4 regions of the Vogesella sp. XCS3 genome follow, and region 4 is predicted to be linked to each of the others. Evidence: predicted binding sites of a transcription regulator. Region 4 holds the regulator's gene; each other region holds the start of a gene.
What was found. Region 4 encodes sigma-54, which starts transcription at its own class of promoters, with help from an activator protein. Its sites were predicted from a motif close to CTGGCACGCTTCATGCTT; they were not measured.
Positions count from the first base shown of each region.

Region 1: a site for sigma-54 is predicted at 2,885-2,902, ahead of LCH97_RS06290 (ammonium transporter). Genes of this name have one in related genera too.
Region 2: a site for sigma-54 is predicted at 2,555-2,572, ahead of LCH97_RS18795 (pilin). Genes of this name have one in related genera too.
Region 3: a site for sigma-54 is predicted at 3,164-3,181, ahead of LCH97_RS06920 (HupE/UreJ family protein). Genes of this name have one in related genera too.

Region 1 covers NZ_CP085530.1:1,335,227-1,340,014, forward strand. Annotated here, with positions in the region: gene LCH97_RS06275 (D-amino acid dehydrogenase) at 1-1,306, opposite strand, end outside; gene LCH97_RS06280 (Lrp/AsnC ligand binding domain-containing protein) at 1,482-1,976, shown strand; gene LCH97_RS06285 (4'-phosphopantetheinyl transferase superfamily protein) at 2,053-2,679, shown strand; gene LCH97_RS06290 (ammonium transporter) at 2,937-4,136, shown strand; gene hemP (hemin uptake protein HemP) at 4,282-4,452, shown strand; gene LCH97_RS06300 (TonB-dependent hemoglobin/transferrin/lactoferrin family receptor) at 4,518-4,788, shown strand, end outside.
Region 2 covers NZ_CP085530.1:2,270,695-2,275,482, forward strand. Annotated here, with positions in the region: gene LCH97_RS10865 (PglL family O-oligosaccharyltransferase) at 1-961, opposite strand, end outside; gene LCH97_RS10870 (pilin) at 1,023-1,490, opposite strand; gene LCH97_RS10875 (pilin) at 1,544-2,011, opposite strand; gene LCH97_RS18795 (pilin) at 2,065-2,499, opposite strand; gene bioA (adenosylmethionine--8-amino-7-oxononanoate transaminase) at 2,811-4,100, shown strand; gene LCH97_RS10895 (PilZ domain-containing protein) at 4,221-4,788, shown strand, end outside.
Region 3 covers NZ_CP085530.1:1,458,302-1,463,089, reverse strand. Annotated here, with positions in the region: gene LCH97_RS06930 (nickel-dependent hydrogenase large subunit) at 1-1,027, opposite strand, end outside; gene LCH97_RS06925 (hydrogenase small subunit) at 1,027-2,136, opposite strand; gene LCH97_RS06920 (HupE/UreJ family protein) at 2,528-3,106, opposite strand; gene LCH97_RS06915 (GNAT family N-acetyltransferase) at 3,427-3,867, opposite strand; gene LCH97_RS06910 (sensor histidine kinase) at 3,995-4,788, opposite strand, start outside.
Region 4 covers NZ_CP085530.1:3,556,550-3,561,337, forward strand. Annotated here, with positions in the region: gene LCH97_RS17005 (hypothetical protein) at 40-240, opposite strand; gene hpf (ribosome hibernation-promoting factor, HPF/YfiA family) at 270-590, opposite strand; gene LCH97_RS17015 (RNA polymerase factor sigma-54) at 650-2,053, opposite strand; gene lptB (LPS export ABC transporter ATP-binding protein) at 2,059-2,787, opposite strand; gene lptA (lipopolysaccharide transport periplasmic protein LptA) at 2,784-3,284, opposite strand; gene lptC (LPS export ABC transporter periplasmic protein LptC) at 3,274-3,837, opposite strand; gene kdsC (3-deoxy-manno-octulosonate-8-phosphatase KdsC) at 3,834-4,358, opposite strand; gene LCH97_RS17040 (SIS domain-containing protein) at 4,367-4,788, opposite strand, start outside.

The DNA.
Region 1 (4,788 bases), 1.5 Mb from region 4:
AGGCTTTGGCCGCAGCGGGCTGGAACATCGGCACCACCAGGGTTTCGCCTTGCTTGGCGTAACGCTGCATCGACAGGCCGTCTACCAGGATTTCCGGCTGCGTGCCGGTGATCAGGTCGGCCAGCACCTTGCCGGAACCGGCGCACATCGTCCAGCCCAGCGTGCCGTGGCCGGTATTCAACGACAGGTTGGCAAAGCGGGTACCGCCGATAATCGGCGTGCCGTCCGGGGTCATCGGGCGCAGGCCGGTCCAGAACTCGGCGCGAGATACGTCGCCGCCGTCCGGGTACAGGTCGGTCACCACCATTTCCAGCGTAGCGCGGCGTTTCGGGTTCAGGCTGAGGTCGAAACCGGCCAGCTCGGCCATGCCACCTACGCGGATGCGGTCGTCAAAGCGGGTGATGGCAATCTTGTAGGTCTCGTCCAGTACGGTAGATACCGGCGCGCCCTTGGCGTTGGTGATCGGCACCGTCAGCGAGTAGCCTTTTACCGGGTACACAGGGATATCGATACCGATAGCCTTGACCATCTCGCGCGAGTAGCTGCCGGTAGCAACCACGTAGTGGTCGGCGGTGAGCAGTTCGCCCTCCACCACTACGCCGGTGACTTTGTCGCCGTAGGTCTGGATGCTGTCGATGCTCTTGCCCCACAGGAACTTCACGCCCAGCCCGGCGCACATTTCGGCCAGGCGGGTGGTGAACATCTGGCAATCGCCGGTATCGTCGTTAGGCAGGCGCAGGCCACCCTTCAGTTTGTGCTTGGTCTTTTTCAGCGCCGGCTCGATGCGGGCGCAACCGTCGGCGTCCAGCACTTCGTAGGCCACGCCGCACTCTTTGAGTACTTCGATGTCCTTGCCCATGGCGTCCACTTGCTGCTGGCTGCGGAACAGCTGCAGCGTGCCGCCTTCGCGGCCTTCAAAGCCCAGGCCGGTTTCGGCTTTCAGCTCGCGGATCTTGTCCCGGCTGTACTCGGCCAGGCGCATCATACGACCCTTGTTGACGTTGTAGGCCTGCGGGTTGCAGTTGGCGAACATGCGCGCCATCCATTCCCACTGGTAGGTGCTGCCATCCACGCGGATAGCCAGCGGGGCGTGCTTCTGGAACAGCCATTTCACCGCCTTGGCCGGGATGCCGGGCGCCGCCCACGGCGCAGCGTAACCCGGGGAGATCTGGCCGGCATTGGCAAAGCTGGTTTCCAGCGCCGGGCCGGGCTGACGTTCCACCACGGTAACGTCGACGCCGGATTTGGCCAGATACCATGCAGTGGAAATACCGATGACCCCACCACCAAGAACGATGACTTTCATGTTTACCTCCAGGCTACCCTGTTGAAACAGGACAGCGCGGGCTGTCCTGTCGTGTGTGCAATCGGCGGCTTTTGCCGCTCAGTGAATTTGCGTAGTATATTGATTAAAACGCAGTTTTTTTCACTTATGTTTAATAACAGCACAGAGCATTTCACCACAAAAAAAGGCTAAAACAGTGAAACCGCAACGCACAATAGACAGATCACGCCAGCTGGACAAAGTGGACATCAAAATCCTGCAGCTGCTGCAGGCCAACGCCCGCATCGCCATGACAGAGCTGGCAGAAAAGGTGGGGCTGTCCACCACCCCCTGCACCGAGCGCGTGCGCCGACTGGAACGCGAAGGCGTGATCGAGGGCTACCACGCCCGCCTGAACCCCCAGGCACTGGGCGCCAGCCTGCTGGTGTTCGTGGAGATCAAGCTCTCAGCCAAGTCCGGCGACATCTTCGACGCCTTCCGCCGCGAAGTACAGAAGCTGCCCGACGTGCAGGAGTGCCACCTGGTATCGGGCGAATATGACTACTTATTAAAGGTGCGCTTACCCGACATGTCCATGTACCGCAAGATTCTGGGCGACATCCTGCTAAAGCTGCCGCAAGCGAACGAATCGCGCAGTTACGTGGTCATGGAAGAAGTCAAAGAGACCCTGCAGCTGAATCTGGAAGCCTGAAACCGTCATACCACGTGACTTGACGGCCATTCCTGACTAAGCTGCCGGCAATGACAACCGACTCCAACAGCCCGTTATGAATACCCTGATCCTGCTGGACCGACTGCCAGACCCACTCATGCAAGACGGTTTTGCCCAGCGCGAAGCACTGAAAAGCCTGGGCCGCCAGCTGGCCTTACAGGCAGCCTCGCAACTGATGTCGCTACCACTGCGCCACTTCGCCATGGATAGCGACAAGCCGCCCTTCCTGCTGCTGGAAGGCGCACCGGCACCACTGGGGCTATCCATCAGCCACAGCGGGCCATGGGTAGCGGCGGCCGTGTCGGCCTGTCGCCCGCTGGGTATGGATATCGAACAAACCGCCAAGCCCCGCGATGCCGACGATCTGGCAGAGCTGCTCTCGGCTGACGAAGCCGCCTGGCTGGCCGAGCTGCCTGAAAACAGCCTGCCAGGCGACCCGTTCTGGCGCATCTGGACGCTGAAAGAGGCACTGGGCAAGTACCACGGCCGGCGCTGGGAAACACCACAACAGACGGGCAGCATTCACCAGCTGGAGCACTACGCCGCCCACCTAGCACTGCCGGATAGCGGGCTGATGCTGGCCATTACCGCACCGGCAGCACTGGACTGCCAGCTGCAATGCGGCCAGCAAAAAGCCGCACGCGTCAAACTGCAGCCGTGGCCGGGCTACCAGCGCCGCTAAGTTGCCGGCTGACGGGGCTGCCGCCTGCCTGGCAGCAGCCCACACCGTGCGACCAACCATTACGGTGCACACCAAGCACAATATCAGTGCACAAACTGCCTTGCGCACCAAATACTTGCATCAAATCGCCCGCCTAGCGCGCCACCCGCCTGCACCGCCCCACTGCCGGGCAACCACCCATACCGCCCGCACCGAAACAGCTCATCTGGCACTGTTATTGCTCACCTTGCACCAGAATATCCATCAGGGAGCAAGAGATGCCTGCCACCACCCCCAACGACGTACTGTTCCTGCTGCTAGGCGCGGTGATGATTCTGGCCATGCACGCCGGCTTTGCCTTTCTGGAGCTGGGCACCGTGCGCAAGAAAAACCAGGTCAACGCGCTGGTGAAAATCCTCACCGACTTTGCCGTGTCGGCCATTGCCTACTTCTTTGTCGGCTACAGCGTGGCCTACGGCGTGAACTTTCTGGCCGATGTAAAGCACATCAGCCAGGCCAATGGCTACGAGCTGGTGAAGTTCTTCTTCCTGCTCACCTTCGCCGCCGCCATCCCCGCCATTGTGTCCGGCGGCATTGCCGAGCGCGCCAAGTTCCACCCGCAGTCCGCCGCCACCTTCCTGCTGGTAGGCCTGGTGTACCCGTTTTTTGAAGGCATCGCCTGGAACGGCCACTTTGGCGTGCAAGACTGGCTGACGGCCAACCTGGGCGCACCGTTTCACGACTTTGCCGGCTCGGTAGTGGTACACGCGGTAGGCGGCTGGATCGGCCTGGCCGCCGTGCTGCACCTGGGCGCGCGCCGCGGCCGCTACAGCAAGGAAGGCCGCGTGGCCGCCCACCCGCCGTCGTCCATCCCCTTCCTGGCGCTGGGCGCGTGGATCCTGATCGTGGGCTGGTTCGGCTTTAACGTGATGAGCGCCCAGAAAATCGCCGGCATTTCCGGCCTGGTAGCCATGAACTCGCTGATGGCCATGGTAGGCGGCACGCTCACCGCCATGTGGCTGGGCAAGAACGACCCCGGCTTTATCCATAACGGCCCGCTGGCCGGCCTGGTAGCCGTGTGCGCCGGTTCCGACATCATGCACCCTATCGGTGCCCTGATCGTGGGCGGCGTGGCCGGTGCCATGTTTGTGTGGCTGTTCACCCTCACGCAAAACCGCTGGAAGATAGACGACGTGCTGGGCGTGTGGCCGCTGCACGGCCTGTGCGGCGCCTGGGGCGGCATTGCGGCCGGCATCTTCGGGCTGGAAGCACTGGGCGGCGCCGGCGGCGTCACGCTGCTGTCGCAGCTGGCCGGCACCGCAGCCGGTGTGGCCGTGGGCTTTGGAGGCGGCTATATCGTGTACGGCGTGCTGAAGAAAACCGTGGGCATCCGCCTGAGTGACGAAGAAGAATTCAACGGCGCCGACCTGTCCATCCACCAGATTACCGCCACGCCGGAACGCGAGAGCAACTGGTAAAGTTGGCCGCAAACCACCCCAAACCCCGCCAATGGCGGGGTTTTGTGCTTCTGTAATGCGGAAATATCGCAGAGCCGTGCGCGCCACAAGCAAACACTTGCCATGCATGTTAATAAGAATTATTATCATCAAAGGAGATGACATCATGACGCAAGCACCCGCACTGCACGCCAAAACTGCCGCCGACCAGCAGCCCTACACCGTGCTGGATACCCGCACCCTGTTTGTGCGCGACCGCCAGCTGCTGATCTGCCACCGTGGCGAGTATTACCGCCTGCAACTGACGCAAAACGACAAACTGATACTGGTGAAGTAACACCGCAACCACCCCACCGAGCCAGCCATCGCCAGCCACGGTGCCACGCATACAGGAGAAGATCCGTGTCCAAGGATCGCATTACCCTGGCGGGCATCTGTCTGACGACAGTGGCCCTGCCTGTTTTTGCCGACAGCCCCACCGTACTGGAAACCACCACGGTGACCGCCAACCGCATCAGCGAGCAGCTGGCCGACACCGCGCCGAATATCTCGGCCCTTGGCCGCAAGCAGCTGGACCGCCAACACGCCAGCGACCTCGACAGCCTGCTCGCGCAGGAACCCGGCGTGTCGGTGTCCGGCGACCAGGGCCGCCGTGGCAACGCCGGTGTCACCA
Region 2 (4,788 bases), 1.3 Mb from region 4:
AACCGCCAAATGTCTCCAGCCAGACCGACTGATAGCCATAGCCGCCATAACCGGTACCCAGCCAAGGATACGCCTGCACGATCTCCCAACACTTAGCCCATTCCACGCGGCGGCGGGCACCAAAACCGGCATCACCAAGGCGGTCCAGGCCAGAGCCAATGTCCAGCCCAAACAGCCACAGCGCCAAAGGCTTACCGGCTAACTGAGAAAGTACCACCACCACCGCAGCCCATAGCAAAGCCTGACCGATACGCAACTGCGGCTCGCGGCGGTGCCATAAGGCCCCAACCACCAACATTGCACCCGCATAAGCCAGCGGCAAACGTCCACTAGACCAAGCTGCAAGTAGTGACAAAAACATCACCAGTACGACAGCCAGGCCAACGTGCAACCGCTGCCGGCTCCACAGGTAGGCAGCAGCCACTACGCCCCAGCTCAGCACGTGGGCAAACTGGTTACGCTGGCCGGCATTACCCATCACTTCGCGCCCACCAAATACCACCCACCCCTTGGCCAATGGCGCCCAGCCTGCTATCTGCACCACGCCGATCAACGCTTGCAACAAGGCACCGGCCAGCACCGCATAAGCCAGCCAAGCAACCAGCCGCTCCCGCCCCCAGCGGTCTTGCTGCGCAGCCAGTAAGCTGGCTCCGAGTACTACCAGCAACACGCCAAACAGCTCGAACGGCAACATCCCCGCACTATGCTGCTGATAACGCCACAAGCTGCCAAGCCATAGCAGCAGCCACCACATGGCAAAACCCGGCAAGAACCATGGCACAGTGGTAAAGCGGGCTTGATCACGACGCGCCTGCCAGCTGGCCAGTAGCAAGGGAACCGCCACCAGCACCAACGTGAGCGCATTCGTCCACCAGTCCTGTACCGGGCTGTAGCGGGCAAAATTCAACAACGGCAGAATGTAGACCAGCAGGAGAGGAAGCAGAATCGCGGTAGGTAGCATGGGCTTTGGTAATGAAAAAAGGAGTGTTTGCACACTCCTTTAATTAAATCAGACTGCTGTATTAGCGGCAGTTGGACGGTACGTATTTGGCGTCAACGTTTGCAGCAGAATCCAGCTTGGTAACACCAGTTGTTGGTGCAGAAGCGCATGTCCATTGCAGGGATCCGTTATTAATAGTTGGGTTCAGCCAAATTGCAGAACCGCTGGTTACTTTAGCATTATAGGTAATCTGCACTACACCACTAGCAAGTACAGACACTTTATCAACCGCATTACCTTTGATATCAGTATTTGTTGCCACACCGTATGAAGCATTAAGCGGAGCAGTACCTGTAACAAATGCATTATTAGTAGCGTAGTACTCAGTCACGGCAGTCTTTGCCGCTGCTGCCAGTGTCAAACCTTCCGAGACGTGAGCCCGCTTGGTGTAGTCCTGATAAGCCGGGATAGCGATAGCAGCCAGGATACCGATAATAGCTACAACAATCATCAGTTCGATCAGGGTAAAGCCCTGTTGTACACGTTTCATAATGAACACTCCATGGTTATATACAAGGCTATGCCTTGAAAGATAGCCGCCTATTAACGGCAGTTAGATGGGACATACTTGGCATCAACGTTAGCTGCACTATCAAGCTTTGTTACACCAGAGGTCGGCGCTGCAGCACACTTCCATTGCAACGAGCCATTATTAATGCTTGGATTAAGCCATATGGCAGAGCCACTAGTCACTTTGGAGTTGTAAGTAATTTGTACCACACCATTAGCAAGTACAGATACTTTGTCGACAGCATTGCCCTTAATGTCAGTATTTGTTGCCACACCGTAAGAAGCGTTAAGCGGGGCCGTACCACTGACAAAAGCGTTATTAGTAGCATAGTACTCGGTTACTGCGGTTTTAGCTGCAGCTGCTAGAGTCAAGCCTTCCGACACGTGTGCTCGTTTGGTGTAGTCCTGATAAGCCGGAATAGCGATCGCGGCAAGGATACCGATGATGGCCACAACAATCATCAGTTCGATCAGGGTAAAACCCTGTTGTACACGCTTCATAGTGAACGCTCCATAGTTATAAACATGTCTAGGCTTTGGTGGGTTACTGCTACTCAATTACGGCAGTTGGATGGCAACAGCCGCGTCAAATCGCTATCGCCACTGCACACCCAGCGGTAACTGCCGGAGGCTGTGGTTTGCGGAGTCAGCCACACGCGGGCCCCGCTAAAAATCTTGCTGCTGACTTCTACGCTGATGACGCTCACCGAACCAGAAGCCTGCACATCCAGACGGGCGATACTTCCACCGCGCGAGGCGGTGGCATCGGCAATGCCGGCACTGGTGTTACTGGCTGGCCAGCTACCGTTGGCCGCATGGTATTCCTCTACAGCAGTTTTAGCGGCGCTGGCAGCTACCAGCACCTCGCTGATGTAAGCGCGCCGGGTGTAATCCTGGTAAGCCGGGATAGCGATCGCCGCCAAGATGCCAGTGATGGCCACTACGATCATCAGTTCGATCAGCGTAAAGCCGGACTGTCTGTTCTGCATTTCATACTCGCTGCGCACTGTATCGCAGCAAGTTAGAGCAATATTCAGGCCAGCCAAGCAACGATCATGCCAATAAAATTTAAAATGGCAGTTTCCTTTATTATCAACATCATGGCACCACTGAAAACCACATTCTGCCAAACTAGTACTGACCATTTTTTGTCATAAGTGACAATTTTTGTCAGTTCGATAGCGCACTCTCAGTCGTGCTAGCATCTGCTCTATATTTCCGAGCAGACCTTACCATGACGCAACACTCCCAGGACTGGCTGGCCCGCAGCCGAGCCGCCGTTTGGCACCCTTGTACTCAAATGAAACGCCACGAAACCCTACCCATTGTGCCTATCGCGCGGGCGGATGGCATCTGGCTGGAAGATTTTGACGGCAAGCGTTACATCGATGCCGTGAGCTCCTGGTGGGTAAACCTGTTTGGCCACAACCAGCCCCGTATCAAGCAGGCCATCAAAGACCAGCTCGACACATTGGAACACGTGATCCTGGCGGGTTTTACCCATCAGCCGGTCGTGGCACTGTCTGAAAAGCTGGCAGCGCTGTCTGGCCTGGGGCATGCGTTTTATGGCTCGGATGGGGCCAGTGCGACTGAAATCGCCCTGAAGATGAGCTTTCACTACTGGCGCAATATCGGCCAAACCGGCAAGCAGCGCTTTGTCAGCCTGGAGAACAGCTACCACGGTGAAACTGCCGGCGCGCTGGCAGTCACCGATGTGCCACTGTTTTCCACCACCTATGCCCCGCTGCTGAAAGAAAACTACCGCGCGCCCAGCCCGGACAGCAGGTTGGCCGCAGCAGGTGAAAGCGCAGAAGACGTGGCGCTGCGCGCCGCGGATGCCCTGGCCGCCTTGCTGCACGAAAAACACCATGAAATTGCCGCCCTGATCGTCGAGCCGCTGGTACAAGGCGCTGCGGGCATGGCCATGTACCACCCGGCGTATCTGCAGCGTGCGCGCGCCCTGTGCGATCAATACCAGATACACCTGATTGCCGACGAGATTGCGGTAGGCTTTGGCCGTACCGGTACGCTTTTTGCCTACCAGCAAGCAGGTATCACGCCGGACTTTCTGTGCCTGTCCAAGGGCATAACCGGGGGCTATTTACCGTTATCGTGTGTCCTTACCACCAACACGGTCTATCAGGCTTTTTACGATGACGACGTCACCCGTGGTTTTCTGCACTCGCACAGCTATACCGGCAACCCTCTGGCATGCCGTGCCGCGCTGGAGGTGTTAGCCATCTTTGAAGAAGAGTCGGTACTGACCCGCAATCGCGATACCGCAGCGCGTTTCAGCCAGTACCTGGCACGCGTGGCGGCCCACCCTGCCGTGCGGCATTTCCGCCATCAGGGCATGATTTGGGCCTTCGACGTTGACTGCACGCGACACGACTTCGCCGTGGCATTTTTCAGCGGCATGCTCTCGCGCGGCTGCCTGGTGCGGCCTATTGGCAAAACGGTGTACTTCATGCCGCCTTACATTATCGAGGAGGCGCATATGCTGCAGCTGGTCGAGAGTACCTGCACCGTGCTGGACGATATCCTTGCGGGTACCGACGCCTACGAACGACAAGAAAGCCCGCTACCGTAAATGTTGCTGGCGGTACAACTGATCAGTTCAATATACTTACGTCATTAATATAGGGGCTATACTGCTTTAATAATGTTGAACCTGTCGCTCAATACGCCGCACCTTGACCCGGTCATGGTCATGTGTGACCCCGATCAGCTAGAGGCCTGGCTTCACCACCTGCCCTATGCCCAGCCTTTTGACTGTGCACAGCTGATTCGCGACGCCCTGGCGCAGCTCAACTGTATCAAGCTCCCCCCGGCTACCCGCCTGCAGCTGCTTCGGCTCTACCTGCTGGCGCAAGACAAACTATTGCCCGTACTGGAGGCAGAGGCACGCCCCGGCGACCTCACCAGCTACAGCCGGGCACGCGGTGCTGCCCTGCTTGCCCAGCACTTGTCCATCCTGATTCACAATGGTTTCAAGCGTGTCCTGCTCGACCGCAGCCAGGAACACGGGCTGTTTGCCCTGGACCGGCACAAGCTGGAGGCACTGAACCTCGCCATGCTCAGCGCCCGCCAGCTAGCCTTGCTGTATGCCAGAACCTACACGCCGCTTCCGGCCGGCTTCTGGCACGACTGCCACCAGATCTTTCTTTATGTGTTACAGCAGGGTTGGGACAGCAAAGCGCTCAACGACAAAGAAGACAGCCTGGGTTCCCTGTACCGCCAGCTACTGCTCCTGGGGCTCACCGCCTGCAACCGCATGG
Region 3 (4,788 bases), 1.6 Mb from region 4:
TCTCGTCCGGCGCGTACAGGTCTACCGGGTGGATCTCGCTGAACTTGCCGTTGATGATGGCGCCGCGTGGCAGCAGCAGGTTGGCCGCACTGTAGTCGTTGGCCTTGTCGGGGAAATCGCCGTACGACAGCACGCTCTGGCTGGCCAGGCCGCCGCCGATCTTGAACCACTCCGGGTAGAAGCCGGCAATGGCGATCACGTCCGGCACGTAGACTTGCTCGCAGAATTCGATGGTGCGGTCGATTACCTGTTTTACCAGGTTCAGGCGTTCCATATTGATGGCACCCACCGCGCCGGTGTCGTCCACGTTGATGGCGCACGGCATGCCGCCTACCAGCCAGTTCGGGTGCGGGTTCTTGCCGCCGAAAATGGTGTGGATCTTGACGATTTCCTTCTGGAAATCCAGCGCTTCCAGGTAGTGCGCCACCGCCATCAGGTTGGCTTCCGGCGGCAGTTTCATCGCCGGGTGGCCCCAGTAGCCGTTGCGGAACGGGCCTAGCTGCCCGCTTTCCACAAAGCGCTTCAGCCGCGACTGCAGGTCGCGGAAGTAGCCGGGGCTGGACAGCGGCCAGTTGGAGATGCTTTGCGCCAGCTCGCTGGTTTTCTTGGGGTCGGCTTTCAGCGCCGACACCACGTCTACCCAGTCCAGCGCGTGCAGGTGGTAGTAGTGCACCAGGTGGTCGTGCACGTACAGCGCGGCCTGCATCAGGTTGCGGATCAGGTTGGCGTTGGCCGGGATATTGATCTTCAGCGCGTCTTCCACGGCGCGTACCGAGGTCAGCGCGTGGGTGCCGGTGCATACGCCGCAGATGCGCTCCACAAACGCCCAGGCGTCGCGCGGGTCGCGGCCTTTCAGGATCACTTCCAGCCCGCGCCACATGGTGCCGGTGGATACCGCGTTGGTGATGATGTTGTTGCTGTCCAGGTTCACTTCGCAGCGCAGGTGGCCTTCGATGCGCGTTACCGGGTCTACCACCACGCGGCGGCCGCTGTTGTCCAGGGTAAAGCCTTGGGTCTGGTAGGCCATTACACGTTCTCCTTGTTCTTGTTCTGGGTGTCGTCAAGCGGCTTCAGGTCCTGCTTTTTCAGCACCGTGCTCTTGATGGCGCTGACCGCCGCGTGCGCGGCAATGGCCGCCCCCACACCGCCGGCTACCGTCATGCCGATCTGGTCGGCGTTGGCCTCGATGCCGAACTGCGGAATGCTGGTGACGCGGTCGTAGAACGAGCCCTTGTCCCAGAAACCATCTTCCGAACAGCCTATGCAGCCGTGGCCGCTTTGCACCGGCCAGCTCACGCCGCCGTTCCAGCGTACGGTGGAGCAGGCGTTATAGGTGGTGGGGCCTTTGCAGCCCACCTTGTACAGGCAGTAGCCCTTGCGCGCGCCTTCGTCGTCCCAGCTTTCCACGAACTGGCCGGCGTCGAAGTGCGGGCGGCGGTAGCATTTGTCGTGAATGCGCTGGCCGTAGAACATCTTGGGGCGGCCCTGGCGGTCCAGCTCCGGAATACGGTCGAAGGTGACCATATAAGTGATCACGGCGGCCATCACTTCGGGGATGGGCGGGCAGCCCGGCACCTTGATGATGGGCTTGTCCAGAATCACCTGGTGTACCGGCGTGGCGCGGGTGGGGTTGGGCTTGGCGGCCTGCACGCAGCCCCAGCTGGCACAGGAGCCCCAGGCGATCAGCGCCTTGGCGTCGGCCGATACGCGCTTCAGTTTTTCCACGAAGGGCTCGCCGCCGGGGAAGCAGAACATGCCGTCCTCGTTCAGCGGCGGGTTGCCCTCGATGGCCACGATGTACTCGCCTTTGTGCTTGGCCATGATCTCTTCGAGGATGGCTTCGGCCTGGTGGCCGGCAGCGGCCATGATGGTGTCGTCGTAGTCCAGCGAGATCAGCGACAGGATGGCGTCCTTCGCCAGCGGGTGCGCCGAGCGGATGAACGACTCGGTGCAACAGGTACATTCCAGCCCGTGCAGCCAGATCACCGGCGTACGCGGTTTGGTTTCCAGTGCCTGGGCAATGCGCGGCACAAATGCCGAACCCAGGCCCATCGAGGTGGCGGTGAGGCTGCAGAACTTCAGAAAGCTGCGGCGGGTAACACCCTGGCGCCGCATGGCCTGGTAGAAAGTCTCCATCGTGGTCTCTGCCTTATTCTGTTTTATAGGGGGGTGGTTACAACATGGGTGGCAGCCTGTTACAAGAAGCGTGCCAGCTTGATGGTGTGCGCAAGTGGCTGTTTTTGCTTGGTTTTGCTGGTGGTGTTACGGCGGGGTGGTAAGCGGCTTTGCAGTGGGTGCGGCCAACTGGCTGCCAGCTGTGCGGCAGGGGCGGGCAAAAAAATACCGGGCAGGCGCGGGGGCGGCCTGCCCGGCTGTTGTCATGCATAACAACCAGGTTTGGATGGAGGAGTGTGAGCGGCAATACCACTCGTGCAGCGCCCGTCGGGCAGGCGCTGCGCGCGGGGTACAACCAGCCTTGGCTAGATAGGCATGCGCCGGCCGTTTTCAAGCCCGGCCGGCAACAGAATTACAGGCTGGACGCCAGCAGCCAGGCACCGCTGGCGGCAATGGCGGCGCCGGTAGCGCGAACCCACAGGCTGGCGCGGGCCAGCAGGGTGTGGCCAGCCACCAGGCCGCCAGCGTGCAGTGCGGCGGTTGCCAGCACGAAACCGGCCATATAGCCGGCCAGGCTGCCGGCCGGCGCTTCGGCGCCGTGGGCATGGCCGTGTACCAGGGCAAAGGCGGCAATCAGCGGTAAGCCGATGCTGGCCTGCACGCGGCTACCGGCGGCTACCATCAGGCCCAGCACCAGTACCGACAGCGCAATGCCTGGCTCTACCGCAGGCAGGTTGATACCGGCAGCGCCCAGCAGGCAGCCGCCCAGCATGGCCAGCACAAAAGTCGCCGGTGCCGCCAGGCGTACCTTGCCCTGGTGGGCTGCGGCCCACAGGCCGACGGCCACCATGGCCAGCAGGTGGTCCAGCCCGCCTACCGGGTGTGCCATGCCGGTCAGCAGGTTAAATGTATCGTTGTGGCCGGTGTGGGCCAGCGCGGGCAGGGCGGCCAGGCTAAGGGTGCCAGCCAGCAAGCTGCGGGTCGGGGTCATTGGTGTCTCCAGGTGGATGCGTGTCTTGCCCGTTTTAGCCCGGGCATGGTGGCGGCACTGCAGGAAGCATGCCAGCCCCGGGTAAGGCTGGCAGGCGGGGCAAGTGGCTGTTTTTCAAGGGGATGGGGCTGAGCTGTAACGGCTAGCGTTACAACGGCTGGCAAGCGGCTTTGCACTATGGTGCGCCAGCCGGTAGCCGCCTTTGCTGGCGGGGTGTCATCGCGCTGTCACGCCAGCGCGCTACAGTGGCCGCCGTTCTTCAGGTTTTGTCCCGTGCGTTTCTGCCTTGTGCGGCCTGCCATGCAGGCCGTTTTCTTTTGCTAAGGCGCTGGCGGCAGCGGGCAGCTTAGCCCCAGCAAGACGCCATCCTGGCGTACCACGCTAAAGCCTTCCCGTATGTAAAAGCCCAGCGCGCGGCTGTCGTGAAACGTGCGTACCCGTAGCTCGCTATGCCCGGCGGCTTGCTGTCGCAGCCAGGCCAGCGCCTGTGCGCCCAGACCACGGCCTTGCCACGCCGGTAGCAAGTGCAGCTCGGCCAGATACACGGCGCTGGCTTCTGGCCGGTAGCCGATGATGCCGACACGGGTGTTACCCAGCTGCAGCCAGTGGAAGCGGGTGTCGGCGGCGCGCAGCCGGAAGGCGGCACTATCCCAGGCCAGCTGGTGGCGCTGGTAGTGCTCGGCCATCGCGTTGCGGACAAGGCTGTCGATGGCGGTCAGGTCGTCGCTGTCGGCGGGCGGGAAGGTGAGCATGGTGGTCATGGCGGTGGTGCCAAGGTTGGCCGCAGTGGCGGAACAGCCATACTAACGGCCATCGTAGCGTCATGTCGCGCCGCCATGCTGCGCGCGGCGCCAGGGGCTTAACCCGGTGCCGCTCTCCTTGCCACGGTCAGCCTGCTTGCGGCAGCGTCAGCGTAAAGCAGGCGCCGCCTTCTGGCAGGTTGGCCGCAGACAGCGTGCCGCCGTGCTGCTCCACGATGCCGTAGCTGATCGACAAGCCCAGGCCGGTGCCTTTGCCCACCGGTTTGGTGGTAAAGAACGGGTCGAAGATACGCGCCAGGTTGGCCGCGGCAATGCCGGGGCCGTTGTCGGCCACGCTCAGGCTCACCTGGTGTTGCCCGCTGGCCAGCGTTAGTGTCAATGCGGGTGCCGCTTGCGTTTCTACCGCGTCGTAGGCGTTCTGGATCAGGTTTACCAGCACCTGCTGCAGCTGGTTGGCCGAGCCGGTGACCCACTGCGCGCCATCCAGCCCGTGGCAGTGCACATCGACGCGGTGCGGTGCCGCCTGGCCTACCCAGTGCAGCGCACGCTGCACCGCTTCGGCCAGGTTCACACGCTGGCGGGTGTCGGTTTCGATGGCAGAAAAGCGTTTCAGCGCGTCCACAATCGCGCTGCTGCGCTGCGCGCCTTCCATCAGCCCGTCCAGCAGCGAGGGCAGGTCGGCCAGCAGGCGGTCGATCTTCAGGTGCTGGCGTAGCGTGGCCGCGTCGGGGTTGGCCGCGTGCACGGCGGCCAGGTACTGCTGCAGCTTGCCAGCGTAGCGCTGCATGGCGTGGGTGTTGCCCACGATGAAGCTGATTGGGTTGTTCAGCTCGTGCGCCACGCCGGCCACCAGCCGCCCCAGCGACGCCATTTTTTCGGCCTGCACCAGCTGCGCCTGTGCCGCCTTCAGCGCCTCGTGCG
Region 4 (4,788 bases):
GACCCGCCTGGGTCGGATAAGTGCCGCTGCGTATCACGCTCATATTGTCTGGCGCCCGGGTTCTGCCTGCCCCGGCACATCCAGGCTGCTCACGCAGATGATGCGGTATGGTTGGCGAATCTGGCGGCCCGGACCGAGCATGCGCATTTTGCCCTGTTTACCCTCTGGTGAAGCATGGAAATCGGCAAGACAGGCAAAAAAATGACCATATTGCGACATGAAAACAAAAACGGGAGCCATCTGGCTCCCGTTCTATTCATCGTGCTGGTTTACAAGGTGGCATCGACCTGCTGGGCATTAACCCGGTGCTCGCCTTGTTTTTCTTTGAACTTCAGTACCTGACGGTCCAGTTTATCCATCAGTGTGTCGATGGCGGCGTACATATCGGCTTCTTCCGATTCGACATGAATGTCTTTGCCTGCCAGATGAACATTGACCTCCGCTTTTTGTACCAGTTTATCAACCGACAGCGTCACGCTAACGCCAATGACATTATCTACGTGGCGGGTGATGCGTTCGAGTTTGCTCTCGATGTACTCACGAATCGATGGGGTAACTTCGAGGTGTAGACCGGTAATTTTGAGGTTCATACCCTGACTCCTTCTGTTAACAGTGCGGTCGGGCTGGCCGCACCGGTGTTTTGGCACTTCTATAAGGCCTTGCGAAGGCTAACTGGCGGAATCTGCATAGCTTCACGATACTTGGCAACCGTACGTCTGGCAACCTGAATACCTTGTGCCGTGAGCTTGTCGGCGATGGCGCTGTCGGAGAGCGGTTTCTTGCCGTCCTCGCTGTCGATAATCTGGCGTATCAGCGCCTTGATGGCGGTGGCAGAGCATTCGCCGCCACTATCCGTTTCCAGTGCATTACCAAAAAAGTATTTCAGCTCGAACAGCCCGCGGCTGCACAGCAGATACTTCTGGGTGGTTACCCTGGAAATGGTGGATTCATGCAAACCCAGCTCATCTGCAATGTCTCGCAGGATCAACGGGCGCATGGCCACTTCACCGAGTTCAAAGAACGCTTGCTGCCTCTCAACTATAGATTCCGACACTTTCAGGATGGTGTCAAACCGTTGCTGAATGTTTTTTACCAGCCATCTGGCCTCTTGTAACTGGCCCGAAAGATTATGGCTACTGTCGCGCTGCTGCAGCATGTTTGCATACAGCTGATTTACTTGAAGTTTTGGCAGCGAGCCCCGATTCAGCTGGGCTACCCAGCGGCCACCACGGCGCACTACATGGATATCCGGCGCGACATAATGTGTCTCGCCCTGGTCAAAACCACTGGTTGGCCGTGGTCTCAGCGTGGCAATAAGACTATGCGCAGCGCGTAATTCGGCCTCGCCCACGCCCAGGATTTTCTTCAGCCTGGTGTAGTCTCGGCTACCCAGCAACGCCAAGTGCTCGCCGGCCAGCAGACGCGCCAGCGGGAGTGACGGCGTGTGCGGTGGCAGGTTGCCCAGCTGCAGTGCCAGAAATTCCCCCAGGTCACGGCTGCCTATGCCCATGGGTTCAAATTGCATCATGAGCTTGCGCAGGGTTTCCAGTTCTTCTGCTTCGACATCCAGCTCCAGCGGTAGTTCAGCGGCAACGTCTTCCAGCGGAGTTTGCAGATAGCCGTCGTCGTCCAGCTCGTCAATCAGCAATGCCAGCAGCGCGCTATCCCGTTGCCCCAGCTGGGTTTCGCGCATCTGTGCCGTGAGGTGCTCGCGCAGGGTGGGGCGGCATGGGGCGTTGAGGATAGGGTCGAATTCGTCGTCCCCATCGCGGCTGCCACCGCTGCTGCCGCTGCCCCAGTCGGTGAGCTCCATACTGTCTTGTTGGCGATCTTCTGCGGTGTCGTTGCTGCTTTCCTGGGGCGCGGGGGCATCGCCTTCTGCTGGCGGGCTGTCGCTACCGTCGCTGCGCTCCAGCAGCGGGTTTTCCAGCAGATAGCGCTCCAGTTCGCTGGACAGGTCTAGCGTGGACATTTGCAGTAGCTTGATGGACTGCTGCAGTTGCGGTGTCAGGGTGAGTTGCTGGCTGACTTTGAGCTGGAGGGTTTGTTTCATTTCGCTTACAGGTGGAAATGCTCGCCCAGGTACACCTGGCGAACCTGTTCGTTGTTAACCAGTTCGTCCGGCAGGCCTGATGCCAGCACGCGGCCTTCAGAAATAATATAGGCGCGGTCGCAGATGCGCAGGGTTTCACGCACATTGTGGTCGGTAATCAGTACGCCGATGCCGCGCTCTTTCAGGAAAGAAATGATTTTCTGGATATCAATCACCGCGATGGGGTCAACACCGGCAAATGGCTCGTCCAGCAGGATGAAACGCGGCTTGGTGGCCAGCACACGGGCAATTTCCACGCGGCGGCGTTCACCGCCCGACAGCGCCATGGCATTGGTTTCGCGCAGGTGGCCGATGTTGAGGTCGTCCAGTAGCAGCTGCAGTTCGTTATCCAGCGCTTCACCCGACAAGCCGGCTACTTCGAGCACTGCCTGGATGTTCTCTTCTACCGTCATCTTGCGGAAGATAGAGGCCTCTTGCGGCAAGTAGCCTAGGCCCAGGCGTGCCCGTTTATGGATGGGCAAGTGCGTGATGGTTTCACCGTCCAGCAGGATTTGGCCAGCTTCGGCCGCGATCAGGCCTACCACCATGTAGAAACTGGTGGTTTTACCCGCGCCGTTGGGGCCTAGCAAACCGATGACTTCACCGCTGGCGATGTCCATCGAGACATCCCGCACCACAGTGCGCTTCTTGAAGGTTTTTTTCAGGTGCTGGATGCTCAGCCGGCTTTGGCTCATGGTTTTTCCTGCGGCTGAAGGATGATGGTGACACGGCCGCTGCCATTGCTGGCACTCTGGCCTTTGACCTGGTAGATCTCGGTGACGGTGTTGTAGCTGATCTGTTCGCCGTTCACGATATCCTTGCCACGCTTGACCTGGGCTTTACCGGTAAGAATGACGGTGTTGTTGGCCGAGTCGTAGTCCACGCGGCTGGCGTTGCCGTCCACGAATTCGTTCTTGCCGTCCAGTTTCTGGCGGAAGTACACCGGGCTGCCGGTTGCCAGCAGTTTCTGGCGGCCACTGGCATCTTGTGTGGCGACGGTTTTTTGCGCGCGCAGGTTCAGCGTACCCTGGGTAATGATGACATTGCCCTCAAATACATTGATACCTTGCTTTTGATCGAGTGATGCGCTGTCGGCATTGACTTCGATAGGTTTGCTGCTGTCGGCTTTTTCGGCAAATACCGGGTTGCATACGGTGCCGAGTGCCAGCAACAGCATCAGGCTATGGCGCATAGGAAATCCTTACTTGAGATAGCAGTTTCAGCTGCCCGGCCGGGTGATTGTAGTAAAAGCCAACAGCATTGATGCGCGACTGGCCATCGTCGATCGTCACGGGCGCCCGGTTGCTGAGAATGCCGCTTTGGCTATTGACCAGCAGTGACGGCGTTTGCAAATGAACAGCGGCCTGTTGGCCGTACGGCTGGCGCAGCACGTTCACATGGCCATCAAACTGCCCCAGGCCGGTACTGCGGGCGTATCGCCCCTGGTCAGAGCGCAGGGTGTAGTCCAGTAGCCCCTGGCGGAACTGTTTCAGGTCGGGTTGCTGCATGTACACCAGCTCGGTTTGCGGTAGCTTCCACATTTTGCTGGCGTTCAGGCGTTGCACAGGTACGCCTTGCTCGTCAAAGCGGGTGATCTTGAGCTGCTCAATGGTGTACTCGGGCTGCGACGGGTCGAGTTGGTGTTGTTCGGGCGAGCGCCATTGCGTGAGCACATTCAGCCAGAACGACAGCAGGCCCAGAGCCAGCATCAGCCCAAGGGGAAACAGTTTGGCGGCACGGTTCATTCGAGGTAGCTGGCCATGACGCGGTCAAAGTTGCCCTGGGCTTGCATGATGAGCTCGCACAGCTCGCGCACGGCGCCACGGCCACCACGGTTGCCTGTGACAAAGTGGGCGTGCTGGCGGACAAAACTGGGCGCATCCGGTACGGCAACGGCCAACCCGACGCGGCTCATTACCGGCAGGTCGATCACGTCGTCGCCGATATAGGCGCAGTCTTCAGCGGCGATACCGGTTTTGGCCAGCAGGTCGGCAAAGGCGGTGCGTTTGTCGTGCACGCCTTCGTAGTAGTGGTCTATGCCCAGGCCGCGTACGCGGTGTGCCACGCTGGGGGCGGCACGGCCGGTGATGATGGCCAGCTGTACGCCGGTGGCTTGCAGCATTTTCAGGCCGTGGCCATCCAGCGTATTGAAAGCTTTGAATTCTTCGCCACTGGCAGTAATGAAAATGCGGCCGTCGGTGAGCACGCCGTCTACGTCCAGGATCAGCAGGCGGGTGCGTTTGGCCAGGTCAGTCATTTTTTGCATGGTAATCCTTACACCACGCCTGCCTTGAGCAGGTCGTGCATATTCAGTGCGCCAATCAGCGCGCCGCTGCTGTCTACCACCAGCAGGCCGTTGATCTTGCGCAGCTCCATTTCCTTGGCTGCTTCGGCCGCCAGCAGGTTGGCCGCAATGGTGCGGGGCTGCTTGCCCATGACGTCGTCGATGGTGAGGCCGGCCAGGTCCAGCGAATGATCCAGCGTACGCCGCAAGTCGCCATCGGTAAAGATGCCCGCCAGGCGGCCGTCTTTGTCCAGTACCGCCGTCATGCCCAGGCCTTTGCGGGTCATTTCCAGCAGGGCGTCTTTCAACGACGCGCCACTGTGTACCACCGGCAGGGCATCGCCACTGTGCATCACGTCGCTGATGTGTACCAGCAGGCGGCGGCCCAGGCTGCCACCGGGGTGGGACAGGG